2 regions of the Savagea faecisuis genome follow, and region 1 is predicted to be linked to the other one. Evidence: riboswitches for the same ligand, from Rfam matches in the RefSeq annotation. Region 1 holds a riboswitch; the other holds the start of a gene.
The links. A riboswitch is a leader RNA that binds a small molecule or an ion and turns the genes downstream of it on or off. The one in region 1 is predicted to bind thiamine pyrophosphate.
Positions count from the first base shown of each region.

Region 2: linked by a shared signal. The riboswitch ahead of ACFQ0V_RS02805 (phosphomethylpyrimidine synthase ThiC) and the one ahead of thiM (hydroxyethylthiazole kinase) in region 1 are both predicted to bind thiamine pyrophosphate.

Region 1 is NZ_JBHTJF010000034.1:220,837-229,027, reverse strand. It holds gene ACFQ0V_RS10625 (alpha-hydroxy-acid oxidizing protein) at 1-810, shown strand, start outside; gene thiW (energy coupling factor transporter S component ThiW) at 854-1,378, opposite strand; gene thiE (thiamine phosphate synthase) at 1,368-2,027, opposite strand; gene thiD (bifunctional hydroxymethylpyrimidine kinase/phosphomethylpyrimidine kinase) at 2,024-2,854, opposite strand; gene thiM (hydroxyethylthiazole kinase) at 2,855-3,598, opposite strand; TPP riboswitch at 3,667-3,755, opposite strand; gene ACFQ0V_RS10600 (VOC family protein) at 3,881-4,822, shown strand; gene wrbA (NAD(P)H:quinone oxidoreductase) at 4,885-5,493, shown strand; gene ACFQ0V_RS10590 (M20 family metallo-hydrolase) at 5,534-6,772, opposite strand; gene ACFQ0V_RS10585 (SLC13 family permease) at 7,060-8,191, shown strand, end outside.
Region 2 is NZ_JBHTJF010000012.1:10,507-18,697, forward strand. It holds gene ACFQ0V_RS02790 (nicotinate phosphoribosyltransferase) at 1-1,045, opposite strand, end outside; gene ACFQ0V_RS02795 (hypothetical protein) at 1,156-1,335, opposite strand; partial or broken gene thiC (phosphomethylpyrimidine synthase ThiC) at 1,345-2,441, opposite strand; gene ACFQ0V_RS02805 (phosphomethylpyrimidine synthase ThiC) at 2,422-3,153, opposite strand; TPP riboswitch at 3,286-3,397, opposite strand; gene ACFQ0V_RS02810 (GreA/GreB family elongation factor) at 3,443-3,910, opposite strand; gene ACFQ0V_RS02815 (hypothetical protein) at 3,889-4,314, opposite strand; gene ACFQ0V_RS02820 (hypothetical protein) at 4,331-4,807, opposite strand; gene ACFQ0V_RS02825 (M20/M25/M40 family metallo-hydrolase) at 4,891-5,367, opposite strand; gene ACFQ0V_RS02830 (M20 metallopeptidase family protein) at 5,304-6,059, opposite strand; gene ACFQ0V_RS02835 (YjiH family protein) at 6,202-7,539, shown strand; gene ACFQ0V_RS02840 (SAM hydrolase/SAM-dependent halogenase family protein) at 7,586-8,191, opposite strand, start outside.

The DNA.
Region 1 (8,191 bases):
GCAGCGAAATTTGGAATTCCGTTTATTCAAAGTACGGTATCGAGCTATTCGATTGAGTCTATACAAGAAGCGACAAACGATAGTCCGAAGTGGTTCCAATTGTATTGGTCGACAGTGGACGAAGATTTACCGAAAAGTATGGTGCAACGTGCTGAACGAGCTGGCTATGAAGCGATCGTTTTAACGATTGATACGGTGCGCATCGGTTGGCGTGAAACGGATTTACGCAATCAGTTCTCACCATTAAAAGGCGGTCTCGGTAAAGCGAATTACGTGGAAGATCCTGTATTCCAACGCAGTTTACGCGATGACTCAGAAGAAGCGTTAATCGATGCGCTCGTTCAACATGTTCATCACCCGACACTCGGTTGGGAGCAGATTGAAAAGCTTCAAAGTTGGACGAAGTTACCGATTGTTTTAAAAGGGATTTTGCATCCAGAAGATGCGAAAGAAGCAGTCGCACGCGGTATCGACGGTATCGTCGTCTCCAATCATGGTGGACGTCAATTAGACGGTGTTATCGCGAGTTTAGATGCATTGCCTGCTGTTGTAGAGGCGGTGGACGGACGTATACCTGTTTTGTTCGATAGCGGGATTCGTAGTGGTGTCGACGTTGTCAAAGCGTTAGCACTAGGAGCAGATGCTGTCTGTGTCGGTCGACCATATATTTATGCATTAGGGATTGATGGAGAACGTGGCGTCACAACATGGGTTGAACATTTATTAGAAGAAATGACGGCATCCATTGCGCTAGCGGGGGCAAATAGCGTCAAACAAGTTCGCCATCTCACTTTAGTAGAAAATAAATAAAAGCAGTCGGGCATTTGCGTGCCTGACTGCTTTTTACGTCTAATTAATTTGTTGATTTTTTGGCGAACATTAATTGTAAGTCGTGTCCCGCTCTCGTTTTTTGAAGTTGTTTTACGAGAAGTAAACCGAGTATCGCTCCACTTAAACTAGAGAAGAAAAATCCTGGGACGAAGAAGAATGCCCCGAACTCTGTGCCCATTAACAATTTCGCATACGGTACGGCAAATAAAGAAGCGATGAGTCCTGTTCCGATTATTTCACCCGTTACAGCAGCCCAGCTTTTTTTGAATTTTTTATAAAGAACGCCTGCTAAAAATGCGCCGATCATACCGCCTGGAAATGCAAGTAACGAGCCAGTGCCGATAATGACACGGATGAGCGCTGCAAGAAACGCGATTAATACGCCTGGTCCAGTGCCGAGCATCATCGCAGCAATCACGTTAATCGCATGTTGGACAGGGAAAGCGCGCGCTGGTCCGAGTGGGAATGAAACGAACGTTGACCCGACGACAGCAATTGCCGCAAATAAAGAAATTAAAATCATTTTTCGAATTTTATCATTTTGCATCGTTAATCACTTCTTTCATAGTAGAGGCGAGTTTTTCTGTCGCCTCTTTTGGATTAGGTGCGCTAGCGATCGCAGAAATAATTGAAATTCCATCCGCTCCAGCTTCGATTGCTGGTGCGAAATTGTCTGCTTGTAATCCACCGATTGCGACGATAGGGAATTGTGCGAAATGTTGTCTCGTTTCTTGAATTGCTTTAGTACCCGCAACAGGATTCGTATCTAATTTTGTCGTTGTCGCGTATATAGGTCCCATTCCGATATAGTCGGCTCCCGCTTCAATCGCTGCTTTCGACTCTTGTAAAGTGTGACTCGAAACACCGATTATTTTGTCTGAGCCAAGCTTTTGACGCACGACTCCTGCATCGAGGTCGTCTTGTCCGACGTGCACACCGTCCGCTCCAATTTCAATCGCTAAATCGACATCGTCATTGACGATAAACGGAACGTTCGCTTGCTTGCATAGACGGAAGCAGTCACGCGCAAATTGTTTTTTTGCTTCGCCTGTTAATGCGTCATCTCCTTTTTCGCGGAATTGAAACATCGTAATACCACCATCGATCGCTTGCTGTAAGACGTCGAGCGGTTCATGAGAGCCACAATTGTTACTTCCCATAATGAAGTAGATACGAAGCGCTTCTTTTATATTCATTCGACATGAATCTCCTTTTCCATGCGGTCTTGTACGTAGCGGTATGCGCCATGGTTAGTCGGACCGTGACCGCTGCCTAATTGTAAGTCTTCTTCAATCGCTGCTTGAATGAATGATTTTCCGACGATTAATGCATCTTTCAGTGACATTCCTTTCGCTAAAGAAGCGGTAACTGCCGCAGAAGATGTACATCCTGTTCCGTGCGTATTATCGGTATCGATACGTTTTGATGTCATGGAGAATGACGTACCATCTTGTAAAAATACGAAATCTTTCGCGAACTCAGGGTCTTTACTATGTCCGCCTTTCATCCATACACCTTTTGCCCCTAAAGCTAGAATGCGCTCCGCCGCCGCTGCAATATCGTCTTCCGTTACAATTTCCATATTTGCGAGCACTTCCGCTTCAGGAATGTTTGGCGTAATAATTGTAGCGAGTGGTACGAGTTCCTTTTTTAAAGCATCGACTGCTTCTTGTTGAAGCAATGATGCGCCACCTTTCGCAATCATTACCGGGTCGATGACGATATTTTGAACATTGTATTGTTTGAACTTCTCAGCGACGATTTGAATAATTTCAGCAGAAAATAGCATTCCAGTTTTCACCGCGTCTGGGCGTAAGTCTGTCATGACCGCATCGATTTGGCTTTCGATCATATCGATATCGATCGGTTGAACCCCGTGCACCCCTAACGTATTTTGAGCTGTGATCGCTGTAATGGCAGATGTACCGAACGTTCCGAGCTCTTGGAATGTTTTTAAGTCCGCTTGAATCCCTGCACCTCCGCCACTATCTGAACCTGCGATTGTCATTGCGATTTTCACCATTTATAATTCCTCCATTTGTAAGTAATTTAAGCATTCCACTTGGAATTGACCGATTCCAGTAGCAGCTTGTCGTGCGTGTTCTGCTACTTTTTTATAAAAACGCACGCCTTGTTGAATCGTTTCTGCGTCTGTATTCACTGTTGCGAAAGCTGCCACGATCGTTGTGAGCACGCATCCTGCTCCAGTCACTTGCTTCATCCACGGGTCGCCACCTGTTATTTCAAACATCTGTCGTGCGCTAACGACGAGGTCTGTCGCTCCAGTGACGACGACGATTGCATCATATTTTTCGGCAACAAATCGTGCCATTTCTTGTACATTCGCTTCGCCACTTCCTGCATCTACTCCTCGTGCTTCCCATTGCTCGCCGGCGATCGCAGCGAGCTCACCTGCATTGAGGCGAAAAGCTGTCGGATTAACGACTTGCAATAAACGTTGACACATCGCTAAGCGAGAACGGATTGCACCGACACCAACAGGATCGATGACGACGGGAATCCCTCGTTCGTTCGCCTTTTGTCCTGCACGCGTCATCGCGAGTTCCGAGTGTTGTTGGAGCGTCCCAAAATTTAATACGAGCGCATCTGCAAAGCTCGTCACTTCAGTCACTTCGTCAGCTAAATCCGCCATGATCGGCGAAGCTCCTAATGCGAGTAGAGCGTTCGCTTGAAAGTTTGCCGTTACATAATTCGTAATACAGTGGATGACTGGTTTGTTTTTTCGTATGTGTTGTAGTGCTGTCATAAGCAATCTCCCTTTCATAAAAAAATCCTTCTCATTCTAAGTAGAAGAAGGAGAAGGATTTAACACCATGTGAAAAATACCCACTTTCCTCCGATGGTATCAACCATATCAGGTTCAAAGAGTACGTCTCAGCCCGCGGGCGCCCCTAGTGGTAAACTCGTATGCGTTTGTACATTTACTATACCATACAGTGAAAAGAAGAAACAAAGTTTTTGACAGAACGAAAAATCCTTGTTATGATATATCTTGAATTCAAGATAATGAAAGAGAGGAGAGAAGAATATGAAAATGGAAGGGATTCACCACATTACAGCGATTGTCGGTCATCCAGAACAAACGGCTCGTTTTTATGGGGATGTATTAGGGTTGCGACTCGTGAAAACGACAGTGAACTTTGATGATCCGACGACGTATCATTTGTACTTCGGCGATAGTGAAGGTAGTCCAGGCTCGATTATGACGTTCTTTAATTGGATGAATGATTATCGAGGAAAGCGCGGCAACGGACAAGTAGGCATTACATACTTTTTAATACCGCAAGGGAGCTTCGCATTTTGGCAAGAGCGATTACAGTCAAAACAAATTCAAACGAAAGTCGTTGAAAGCTTCGATGAAAGGCAACTTCATTTTGAAGATGAACATGGATTACAACTCGCTTTAATCGAACGACATATCGCGGTGACGAACGATTGGGAAACGGCAGAAATACCGTCCGAATATGCTATTCAAAAGTTCGGCGGTGCTCTTTTATATACAGGGAATATTGAAGCGACGAAACGATTACTTGAACAACAATTCGGTTATGTTTCACGTGGAACATTTGGAGAAAAGGAACGATTCATTTTGGAGGAGAACTCGGAAGAAACGATCGACCTCTATTCTTTAGATGGAGAACGTGGAAGTTTTGGAATTGGTACGGTACATCACATCGCATGGCGTACGAAAGATGCCAAAGAACAGCTCAAGTGGCAACAGCAATTACAAGCGCATTACAATGTAACACCTGTTCAAGATCGTGACTATTTCGAGTCGATATACTTCCGAGAGGGTGGAGGAATCGTTTGTGAAATTGCGACAGATGAACCTGGATTTTTCATCGACGAAACGGATGAAGCTTTAGGATCAACTTTACAATTGCCGACACAGTATGAACAAAATCGTGCTGTAATCGAGTCTCATATCGTTCCATTTCAACGTCCGAGTGGAAAACGCTCTTCTCATTAAATCGTAACACTCTTTATTATTTTGAATACACAATAGAACTTATTTAAAAGGAGATTATAAACATGACAAACGTAGCAATTATTTATTACAGTTCAACAGGTACAAACTATAAAATGGCACAATGGGCAGCAGAAGGTGCAAAAGAAGCAGGAGCATCGGATGTTCGTGTATTAAAATTACGAGAAACAGCACCAGAAGGCGCAATTGATTCAAATCCAGCATGGCGCGCTCACGTAGATGCGACGAAAGAAATTCCGACAGTTACATTGGAAGATTTAGAGTGGGCAGATGCGATTATTTGGAGCGTACCGACACGTTTCGGTAACGTACCGAGCCAATTCCAAAACTTTATCGATACGACAGGCGGCTTATGGTTCCAAGGGAAATTAGCGAATAAAGTAGTCAGTGCGATGGCGAGCGCTGGAAACGCAAACGGTGGTCAAGAAGTGACGGTTCACTCGATCTATACGACGATGTACCATTGGGGTGCAATCGTAACAGCACCAGGTTTTGTAGATCAATCTGCATACGCAGCAGGTGGAAACCCATACGGTACGAGCGCGACAGTATCACAAGAAGGTGAAATTGTAGAGCAAGTAGAAGAAGCAGTGAAAGCACAAGCGCGTCGTACGACAGAAGTAGCAAAAGCGACAGCGAGTCTCCGCGCATAATAAAAAGAGTCGAACGGAATTCCGTTCGACTCTTTTTTTATTATTTTGTTTGACACTTACTTTCTTGAATGACAAGGTCGAATAAAATATCGATTCCTTTACATAAATCTTCAATCTCCGTCCATTCTTTTGGAGAGTGGCTAATCCCTTTATGACTTGGAACGAAAAGGATTGTCGAAGGGACATGTTTAGCGAAGATCATCGCATCATGTCCAGCTCCACTATGCATGTCCATAAATGTATATTTTCTTTCTTTACAACTTTGTTTTAAATAATCATTCATAATTTTATCCATTTTTATCGGTTCGACTTGCAATTTATCCATTAATTTTACTTGGATTTCTTCCGTTTCATGAAGTTTTAAATAATCGTACAGTCGCTCTGTCGCAATATGCAGCGATTCATTTGTGCTTGAACGCAAATCAATCATAAATTCGACTGTATGTGGAATGACATTCGCACCGTTCGGATACACTTCTAAATGGCCAACTGTAATGACCGTTCCTGCTTCTGTTTGGTCGTGAATGAGTGTCGGTAAGTTTGCGATAATTTTACTTGCGGCGACAAGTGCATCTGCTCGTAAATCCATCGGAGTCGTACCGGCATGTCCTGCTTCACCTATTACTGTGATAGCGAGTTGCCTTAATCCGACGATACTTTCGACGATGCCGATATCGACTTCACTATTTTCTAAAAGAGGTCCTTGTTCAATATGAAGTTCAATATATCGAGCGATGGTATCGATAGGTCGTGCTTTTCTTTGAGGGAGAGTTAGTCCGCTTTGCTCAATCGCTTCAACTGTCGTCAAGCCATCGAATCCGACGAGTTGTTCGAATTGTTCTACAGGTAATTCACCTAATATGCTACGAGAGCCGATTAGACCTCCAGGAAAACGAGCACCTTCTTCTTCAACGAGTGCTACAAATTCAATCGTCTGTTTCGGTTGGAAGTCGTGTTCGGCAAAGAGAGTTGCCACTTCTAAAGCAGCGATGACTCCCGCAGTGCCATCAAAAGCTCCTCCATTCGGAACAGAATCAAAATGAGAGCCTACTAATATAGAAGGGAGAGATGAGTCTGTCCCGACTAACTTTCCGTAAATATTTCCGAAGCCATCTTCTTCTATGTCTAAATGAGCCTCTTTCATAATTTGTATTATTTTGTTACGTGCTTGCACATGTTCGTTTGAATATGTGAGACGAGTCACACCTTCAGACGGAGTAGCTGAAAATTGTTGAAATGTTTGAATCCATTGTTGAACCCGCGTACGGTTACTTTGCACAATGAGCCCTCCTCTTATAAATATCTTACTCCTTCAAAGTTAGCATGAAATTTTAAAAATGAAAAGTTTTGTCACAAAGTGCTGAACGAGCAAAAAAGCGACTTAAAGACACTTACGCTTTAGTAAAGTAAAGAAAGATTCAGAAAATATGAAAATAAGAAAAAACTTAACAAAAAGTTTGTTGAAAAGCTCTCGTTTCTATATTAATATTGTAAACATTCATACAGAGAAGATGATTTTCAATCTGTTTTAATACAAAGAATTTAAAAAAGAGGTAGGATGATGAGATGAACACAGTATGGGCAAAAATGTGGGATTGGCATGACCAAACGAAACGCATCTTTTCCATGTTTTCTTTGAAAAAAGAAAACGCTTTAGAAGCACAACAGGAAATGGCTCAACAGACAAATGAAAACGATAACAAAAATGATCACTCTAAACCCCCAAGAGGACGTACGAGTACACAAAATATCGGATTGTTGTTAGGGCCGGCTTTATTTTTATTAACGTTATTATTTTTATCACCAGAAGGAATGTCTCAAGAAGCATTAGCTGTTTTAGCGAGTACGCTTTGGATTGCGACATGGTGGGTAACGGAAGCGATTCCGATTCCGGCGACATCTCTATTACCCCTCATTTTGTTTCCGCTTTCAGGAGCGGTAGAAGGCTCGGTTGCAAGTTCATATGCAGACAATACGATCTTTTTATTTTTAGGTGGATTTATTATCGCGCTTGCGATGGAAAAATGGAATTTACACCGTCGTATCGCCCTTAATATTATTTTATTCGTCGGTACGAGTACGCAACGCCTCATTTTAGGATTTATGGTCGCGACTGGATTCCTCTCTATGTGGATTTCGAACACAGCGACAGCGATGATGATGATGCCGATTGGAATGGCAATTATCGCACACGTCGATACGGCAATTAAAGAAAATGCGGCAGAAACGAACTTCGGTAAAGGCTTAATGCTCGGAATCGGATATTCTGCATCGATCGGTGGACTCGGTACATTAATTGGTACACCACCGAACACGATTTTCGCAGGTGTTGTCGACAAAATGTACGGAATCGATATTTCATTCGCAAAATGGATGTTGTTCGGGGTTCCGATTTCAGTTGTTTTAATGTTTTTAGTTTGGCTTTATTTAACGAAAATAGCTTTCCCATTGAAATTAAAAGAAATTCCTGGAGGGAAAGAAGTTATTGTAAAAGAACGTGATTTATTAGGGAAAATGTCGAAAGAAGAACGTCTTGTCTTATTCGTCTTCGCATTCGCTGCATTTTTCTGGATTACGCGTACGTTTATCGCAAAAGTAGAATTTGCGAGCATCGGAGAATTTTTCGCACTTCGTGTGAATGATACGACAATCGCGATTGTTGCTGCTTTATTGCTCTTCATTTTACCGTCTAAAAAGA
Region 2 (8,191 bases), on a different contig from region 1:
TGATCGTATCTTCCATTATTCCTTCACTATTTTCAATCGATACGATTTTGTACACCGCTCCTAGTGCTGGCTGGTCGTAGGCAGTAATCAGTTTCGTACCGATTCCCCATGTGTCGACACAAGCCCCTTGTGCTTTTAAGTTCAAAATCGTATATTCATCTAAATCATTCGAAACGACAATTTTAGCATCGTGAAATCCTGCTTCATCTAACATGCGGCGCGCTTCTTTTGATAAGAAAGCGATGTCACCACTGTCTAAACGAATCCCTTGGAAGTTAATTTTATCTCCGAGCTCTTTCGCTACACGAATCGCTGTCGGCACACCGATTTTTAACGTGTTGTACGTGTCGACTAAAAAGACGCAATCTTTATGGCGTCGAGCGTAAGAATGAAACGCTTCATATTCACTTTTATACGCTTGTACCATCGAGTGAGCGTGTGTTCCAGCAACCGGGATTCCGAAGAGCTTTCCTGCTCGAACATTACTCGTCGCCTCTAAACCACCTACAATCGAAGCGCGAGCTCCCCAAATAGCAGCATCCATCTCTTGTGCACGGCGAGTCCCGAACTCCATGACGACTTCATCTTTTACAACTTGTTTTATGCGACTCGCTTTCGTCGCAATTAATGTTTGGAAGTTGACGATGTTTAAAATTGCTGTTTCGATTAATTGAGCTTCCGCGAGTGGTGCTTCAATTCGCATTAACGGTTCATTCGCAAAGACGAGCTCTCCTTCAACAACTGAATACACATCTCCCGTAAAACGAATTGTCTTTAAATAATTTAAAAAATCTTCTTCATAACCGACTTGTTCTTTTAAATAACGTAAATCACTATCTGTAAAACGGAACTCTTTTAAATAATCTAATACGCGCTCTAATCCTGCAAATACAGCATAACCATTTCCAAATGGCATACTGCGAAAGTACACTTCGAAAATAGACTTTCGTTCATGCATCCCATCCGCCCAATACGACTCAACCATATTAATTTGGTACAAGTCTGTATGTACGGCTAAACTGTCGTCCTTATAATTCGTCTTCATACGAATAAACCCCTTCTTCTGTACAATGTATTTGTTCTATTATACCCCTTTCTACTAAAGCGCGAAAGAAAATGAAGCCTAGTTTTCGCAAAACTAGGCTTCATCGCTTATTAATAATGAAAATTTTTAACCGATCCGCAATTTTTACAAATACGATGCGTTCTTTTTTCTTCGTATTCGTGCTCACAGTTCGCTTGAATCGTTTGAAGTTGCTCTTCCAATTGGCGAAGGGTTTGACGTTTTTCATGAATTTGCACAAGCAAATGTTGCGCTGTTATTTCTTCATTCATTTCCTCACCTCAATTGTAAATTTTTCCACCGAGCTCTCGGAACTGTTCTGCTTTTTGTTCCAATCCTTCTTTAACGCGTAAACGCTCTTCTAATGAATCATCATCTGAATATTTTCTAATGTCATGCGAGATGCGCATACTGCAAAACTTCGGTCCGCACATCGAACAGAAATGCGCCACTTTTGCACCTTCTGCTGGCAACGTTTCATCATGGTATTCGAGCGCGCGCTCCTGGTCCAAACTTAAATTAAATTGGTCGCGCCAACGGAATTCGAATCGTGCTTTAGATAGCGCGTCATCGCGTTTTTGCGCTGTCGGATGCCCTTTCGCAAGGTCCGCCGCATGCGCCGCAAGCTTATACGTAATGACTCCTTCTCGCACGTCGTCTTTATTCGGTAAGCCTAAATGTTCTTTCGGCGTCACATAACAAAGCATTGCCGTTCCCATCCACCCGATCATCGCAGCACCGATCGCGGACGTAATATGGTCATAGCCCGGTGCGATGTCTGTCGTTAAAGGACCTAATGTGTAAAACGGCGCTTGGTCACAAATTTCAAGTTGTTTGTCCATATTTTCTTTAATTTTATGCATCGGTACATGGCCTGGTCCTTCCACCATTACTTGCACGTCATGTTCCCATGCAATTTTCGTCAGTTCGCCTAATGTTTCTAACTCGGCAAACTGTGCTTCATCGTTCGCATCGGCAATCGAACCTGGACGTAAACCATCCCCTAATGAAAAGGCGATATCGTATTGTTTCATAATTTCACAAATCTCTTCAAAGTGCGTATATAAAAACTCTCTTTATGGTGAAGTAAGCACCACTGAGCCATAATGGATCCACCGCGTGATACGATGCCCGTTACGCGATTTACTGTCATCGGAATGTAGCGCAATAACACACCCGCATGAATCGTAAAGTAACTGACTCCTTGCTCAGCCTGTTCAATCAACGTATCTCGAAACACTTCCCACGTTAAGTTTTCCACTAAGCCGTTCACTTTTTCGAGCGCTTGGTAAATCGGCACCGTCCCGATAGGAACAGGTGAATTACGAATGATCCACTCGCGTGTCGTATGGATGTTCTTACCTGTCGACAAATCCATAATCGTGTCCGCTCCCCCAACGAGTCGCCCACGTCATCTTTTCCACTTCTTCAGCGATGGAAGAAGTGACTGCTGAATTTCCAATATTCGCATTAATTTTCACGTGGAAATTGCGTCCGATAATCATCGGTTCCGCTTCTGGATGGTTAATATTCGACGGTAATACCGCACGGCCTCGCGCGATTTCTTCTCGCACAATTTCAGGTTCTAATCCTTCACGAATCGCGACGAACTCCATTTCAGGTTCTAATCCTTCACGAATCGCGACGAACTCCATTTCAGGTGTCACAATTCCTCGTTTCGCATAATGCATTTGCGTCACATTTTTCCCTCGCTTTGCGCGGAGTGGTTTTCGTTTACGCAATGGGAATAAGTCATCTTCTTTTTCTTTCCCTGGACGGTATACGTTATCCTCAGGCTTCACTTCGCGCCCTTCATATTCCTCGACGTCGCCGCGCTCTAAAATCCACTGTTCGCGAATGCGTGGCAATCCTTTTTCAATATCGATTTCATGTGTTGGGTCCGTGTACACACCGCTCGTATCATAAACACGAATTGGTTCGTTCGGTATTTCGCCTTGCTCTGTGATTGTCGGCGATAAAGCGATTTCACGCATCGGCACGCGAATATCCGGACGGCTCCCCTCTACATACACTTTCGTGCTCGCTGGAAAACAATCGTGAATTTGAATTCCTTTTTGTTTTGCTGTCATGTTTTTCAGTCTCCTTCTTCATTTTGAGGTAGACCGCATAACTCGCACCATTCGGGACAATCCATACAAAAAAGCCAGGTCTAATGATAGTTAGACCTGGCACGTAAATAAACATACGTCTCGTATGTATTGTGTCATTAATAAGTACTTCCCCACGCTGGTATGAGCCAGATCAGGTCCAAAGAGTTAGGAAAATTAGTTCTCCCTCTCAGTCCGCCACTTTCGGACACCCCTAGTTTTTTATTGAATTGTTCGTACACGTTCACCATGAACGCTCTTCTTTTATTTGTCAAGGATTACTTTTTATGTGAACGTTTTTTACTTTGAATTCATTATCGTAAAATATGAATTTCTCGCCGATTTCTTTTCCTAATAAATGTTTTCCGAGCGGACTATCGACAGAAATTTTATCTCGTTCAATATCCGCTTCTAACGAATGAACGATTTGATACGTTTCCACTTCGGATTCGCCACTTTCTAAAATATCGACATACGTTCCAAGCTGTACGACTCCGTTGTCTTCTGGTTCAATAACTTCCACCTTCAAAAGCAATGCTTTCAACTGTTCTATTTTTTCTCGCACTTCAAATGATTCTTCTAAGTATTGTGCGTACACCGGATCTTCCGAGAAATCACAAAATCCTCGCGCTGCTTTTACTTTTTCTTGTGATTTTTGCAATATATCATTTTCTAATTTTGAAAGTTGTTCTTCCAGTTGCTGTTTTCCGTCTTTCGTTAACCGAATGATGTCGTCCATTTGTGAATACCTCCTACTACTCGACTCGCAAGAGCATACACTGCTATGACGCTAAAAATTAAAATATGCCAAATGACGATTGCAAAAATATGTGGTAAATATTGCATATTTACATAGACGATGAGCACTAATATTAACGTATATGCAAAAGCGATTAAGTTGTATAATAACCACTCTTGCGACAATGTACTCGCAAATTTCGTAATGAGTATATTAAATGGCATGACGAGCAATAAGTAAATCAGCAAAATGATAATGAGTGTTACGAGAAACACACGCCACGTTGAATTCATATTAAAAAATTCTGGGTATTCCAGCTCCAAAGGAAGTGTTTGGACGCCTTTCGTCAATAAAAAAGACGTGATCAATGTCGCTATACTAATCGTAAAAAATCGTTTCCACATGACCTTTAAACTCCTCTCACAATGTTAAACGCGGTAAAATAAACTCGATTTGCACTTCATCAATTCGCTCTCTCGAATAAATTTGCTCATATTTTTCATAAAAGCGACTGCATTCGAACAAGTTCGCTTGTAACTCAGGAAATTGTTGAATGACAACATTTCTTCGAATAATGTCATCGAGTGCAAAATAACCTTGGTGAAAGTAATTTTCTTCACTTGGAATCGTCATTTTAATGGATAATAACCATTCTTCATGCCTTTGAATCACTCGGTTTTCAAACAGTAACAAACCCGGTTTATGCTCGATTCGTGCTCGTAAATGCGCCAACACGAAACGGTCAAAGTTGTCATTCGTTTCTAAATCAAACTCTTCATGAATCGCCCATTGCTTCGCTATATGTTTTGCAATGCGTATCACTTCTTCCTCAAGCATCGATTCATTTTGAATACTCGACTCATAAATCGCTAAAATACGTAAAACTGTATGTTCCACTACGGACACTCCTCTAAAAATACACACATTACTCCTCATTACTCCTCATTATAACGAATGTTAGAGAGAGAGATGATCTCCACTTACTCTCCTTCAAAATATTGAATCGCGTACTGCGCAAAAATTGCGACTCCTAAATGTAGAGCTGCTTCATCGATATCGAATTTAGGATGATGGTTCGGATATTTAATTCCTTTTTCTTCATTTTGAATGCCGAGTCGGAAAAAGATTCCCAGTACTTGCTCGGCGAAATAGGAGAAGTCTTCCCCCCCCATACTCGGCTTAACGATCGCAAGTGAATCTTCTCCTAATATCGCATCTGTCGCTTTTTGAAGGGGTTCAATTAAAGAAGGTTCATTGTATACAGAAGGATAACCTTCCTCATAATCAAAAGTATACGTCGCCCCCATACCGCTCGTAATTCCATTTACGTAACGCTCAATCGTCTCTTTCACGATAGGGCGCAAATTTGGATTTAACAATCGAACCGTCCCTTCTAATTTGACGGACGGTGCAATGACGTTGCGCGTGTAGCCTCCCTCAATCTTTCCAATCGTAATTCTAACGGATCGACGACGCGACTGACAACTTGTTGTAAGGACGTGATGATTTCTCCTGTAATCGTAATGGAATCGACCGCTTGATGAGGGTGCGCCGCATGTCCACCACGGCCGCTAATTTCAAGGTCAAATGCATCTGTACACGCCGTCGCAAATTCAAGCGTCACCGTCGTCTTTCCTACAGGGGCGGTCGGATGGACATGCAACCCAATAATCGTATCGACATCTGGATTTTTCAATACCCCTTCTTCTACCATATGTTTCGCACCTGCGTATCCTTCTTCTGCCGGCTGAAAAATATAGACGATATTTCCTTCTTCTAATTCATATTGATCGAGTACAGCAATCGCGCCTAATAAAATCGTCATATGTGCATCGTGACCACATAAATGTGCGACCCCTGGAACCTTCGACTTATACGGAGCATCTTTTTCATCCATGATCGGTAAAGCGTCCATATCGGCGCGAATCGCTAATGTCGGACCTGGACGCTTTCCACGTTTAATCACTTTCAATCCTGTCTTTGCGATATTTGGAATAACTTCCACATCGTACTGCTTTAAAATAGTTTGAATGTACTTGGATGTTTCCCATTCTTCAAACGATAATTCTGGATGTTGATGAAAATGACGTCGCCATTCCACGAGCTGCGATTGTAGTTGTTGTGCACATGCTTTTACATTTAATTTCACTGTATTCCCCCATCTGTTCTACCCCTTTTCCACTTTCAAAAATTCTTACAATTCAAACATTAACAAAATAGTAGCTTATCTTTATTTATTCATATATATTGTATTATTATACAATATTAAAACGAATAAGGGAGTGTTTCTTTTGAATTCTTATCCATTAAAAAACTGGTTACTTTTCCTTCTCCCTTCCGCACTCGGGATTTTCCTCTTTATGATTCCGATTCCGTACGGAGAAGATGTGAAAGTACCGATTGCGATTCTCGCTGACTTATTAAATAATCAAATTGCTGAATATATGTCTATCATCGGACTCATTACGATGATCATCGCAGCCATTGGTTCTCTCGTCTTTGCCTTTGTAAAGCCAACACGTGAAACATTTTGGGCTAAATTGTTTAAAGTGACACCGTTTTGGCTCGTCACACGAATTTTAGCAGCGATCTTCGCTATCGCGACTGTATTTAAAATAGGACCTGAAGCAGTTTGGAGTGAAAATACTGGGAGCTTATTATTGAGCACAGACGGTTTAATTACCTTCTTATTTACAGTATTTTTATTCGCAGGATTTTTATTGCCATTACTTTTAAACTTCGGACTTTTAGAGTTTTTCGGTACGTTAATGACGAAAGTGATGCGCCCTTTATTTAAGCTGCCAGGACGCTCCTCTATCGACGCACTCGCTTCTTGGGTCGGCGATGGAACGATTGGTGTCCTCATGACGAGCAAGCAATATGAAGAAGGCTATTATACGAAACGTGAAGCGGCGATTATCGGGACGACATTCTCTGTCGTATCGATTACATTCGCTATTACGATTCTCGATAAAGCTGGTCTCTCTTCTTACTTTTTACCGTATTACGGAACAGTCGCACTCGTCGGATTCGTTCTCGCGGTCATTATGCCACGTATTTTCCCGTTAGCACAGAAAGATAATACGTACATTGATGGACGTCCGTTTGAAGAGAAAGATGCGACACCGAAACATCCTTTACGCACGGGGACGAAGCTCGCACTTGATGCGGCGAAGAAAAATAGTTCACTCAGCCATACGATGCGTTCTGGTTTCCAAAACGTTCTCGATATGTGGATCGGTGTCATCCCTGTCGTTATGGCATTCGGAACGGTCGCTCTTATTTTAGCAGAGTATACGAGCTTATTCTCGATTATCGGAAAACCGTTCGAACCTTACTTGAACTTACTAAATATCCCACAAGCGGCTGAAGCAGCGCCACTTATGGTCGTCGGATTTACCGATATGTACTTACCGATCATTTTGGCACAAGGTGTCATCACCTCACAATTAACGATGTTCGTCGTCGCAACAATCTCTGTCGTCCAGCTCGTCTTCCTCGCAGAAGTCGGTGGATTGTTACTCGGATCAAAAATCCCAGTCAACTTCTTCGACCTCGTCATCATCTTCATATTGCGTACAGTGATTGCCTTGCCGATTATTGCGGGCGTCGGTCACTTACTATTTTAATAAAAAATGTCCTTTCATTCCATCAACGGAACGGAAGGACATTTTTTTAGTCGATCGGTGTATGCTCATTCGTTTCTAATAACGTGCGACGTTCTCCAGTCTTTTTAAATTGAATCGTCCAGTTTGAACCTGTGCCGATGCCATACGCTTTAGCGAAAGAACCTTGGTTGATCGCCACTCCTAAATTATCGAGAGAATTCACGTAAACGAGCGCTTCTCCTAATTGACAATCCATAAAAGAGCGACCGAAAATCATCGTACTTTTATACACTTGACGTGCCCCGTGAACGATTGTCACTTCCAACACATCGCCGTACTCGACTTTTTCTCCGACACATAATGTGCGCGGAACGTTCGACCATAAATTTCCGAATCGCACATCTAAAATATCGATCGTTCCAGTAATTTGACCTTCTTCTACAACCGCCTCTTGCTTCGGCAATTCAATTAAATCTTCCACTTGAATGCGAGGTCCGACTTCTTCGAATGAAATGACGCCGCTCGCTAAACGCGCACCAGTATACGCATATACGTCGCGACCGTGGAATGTGTATGATTCACCAGAACGCGGGAGACGATTCACCGTTTCATCGATCGTACGCACTTCCGCAATGCCGATCTCTTGTTTTAAATGCGTGAGCGTTCCGTTATC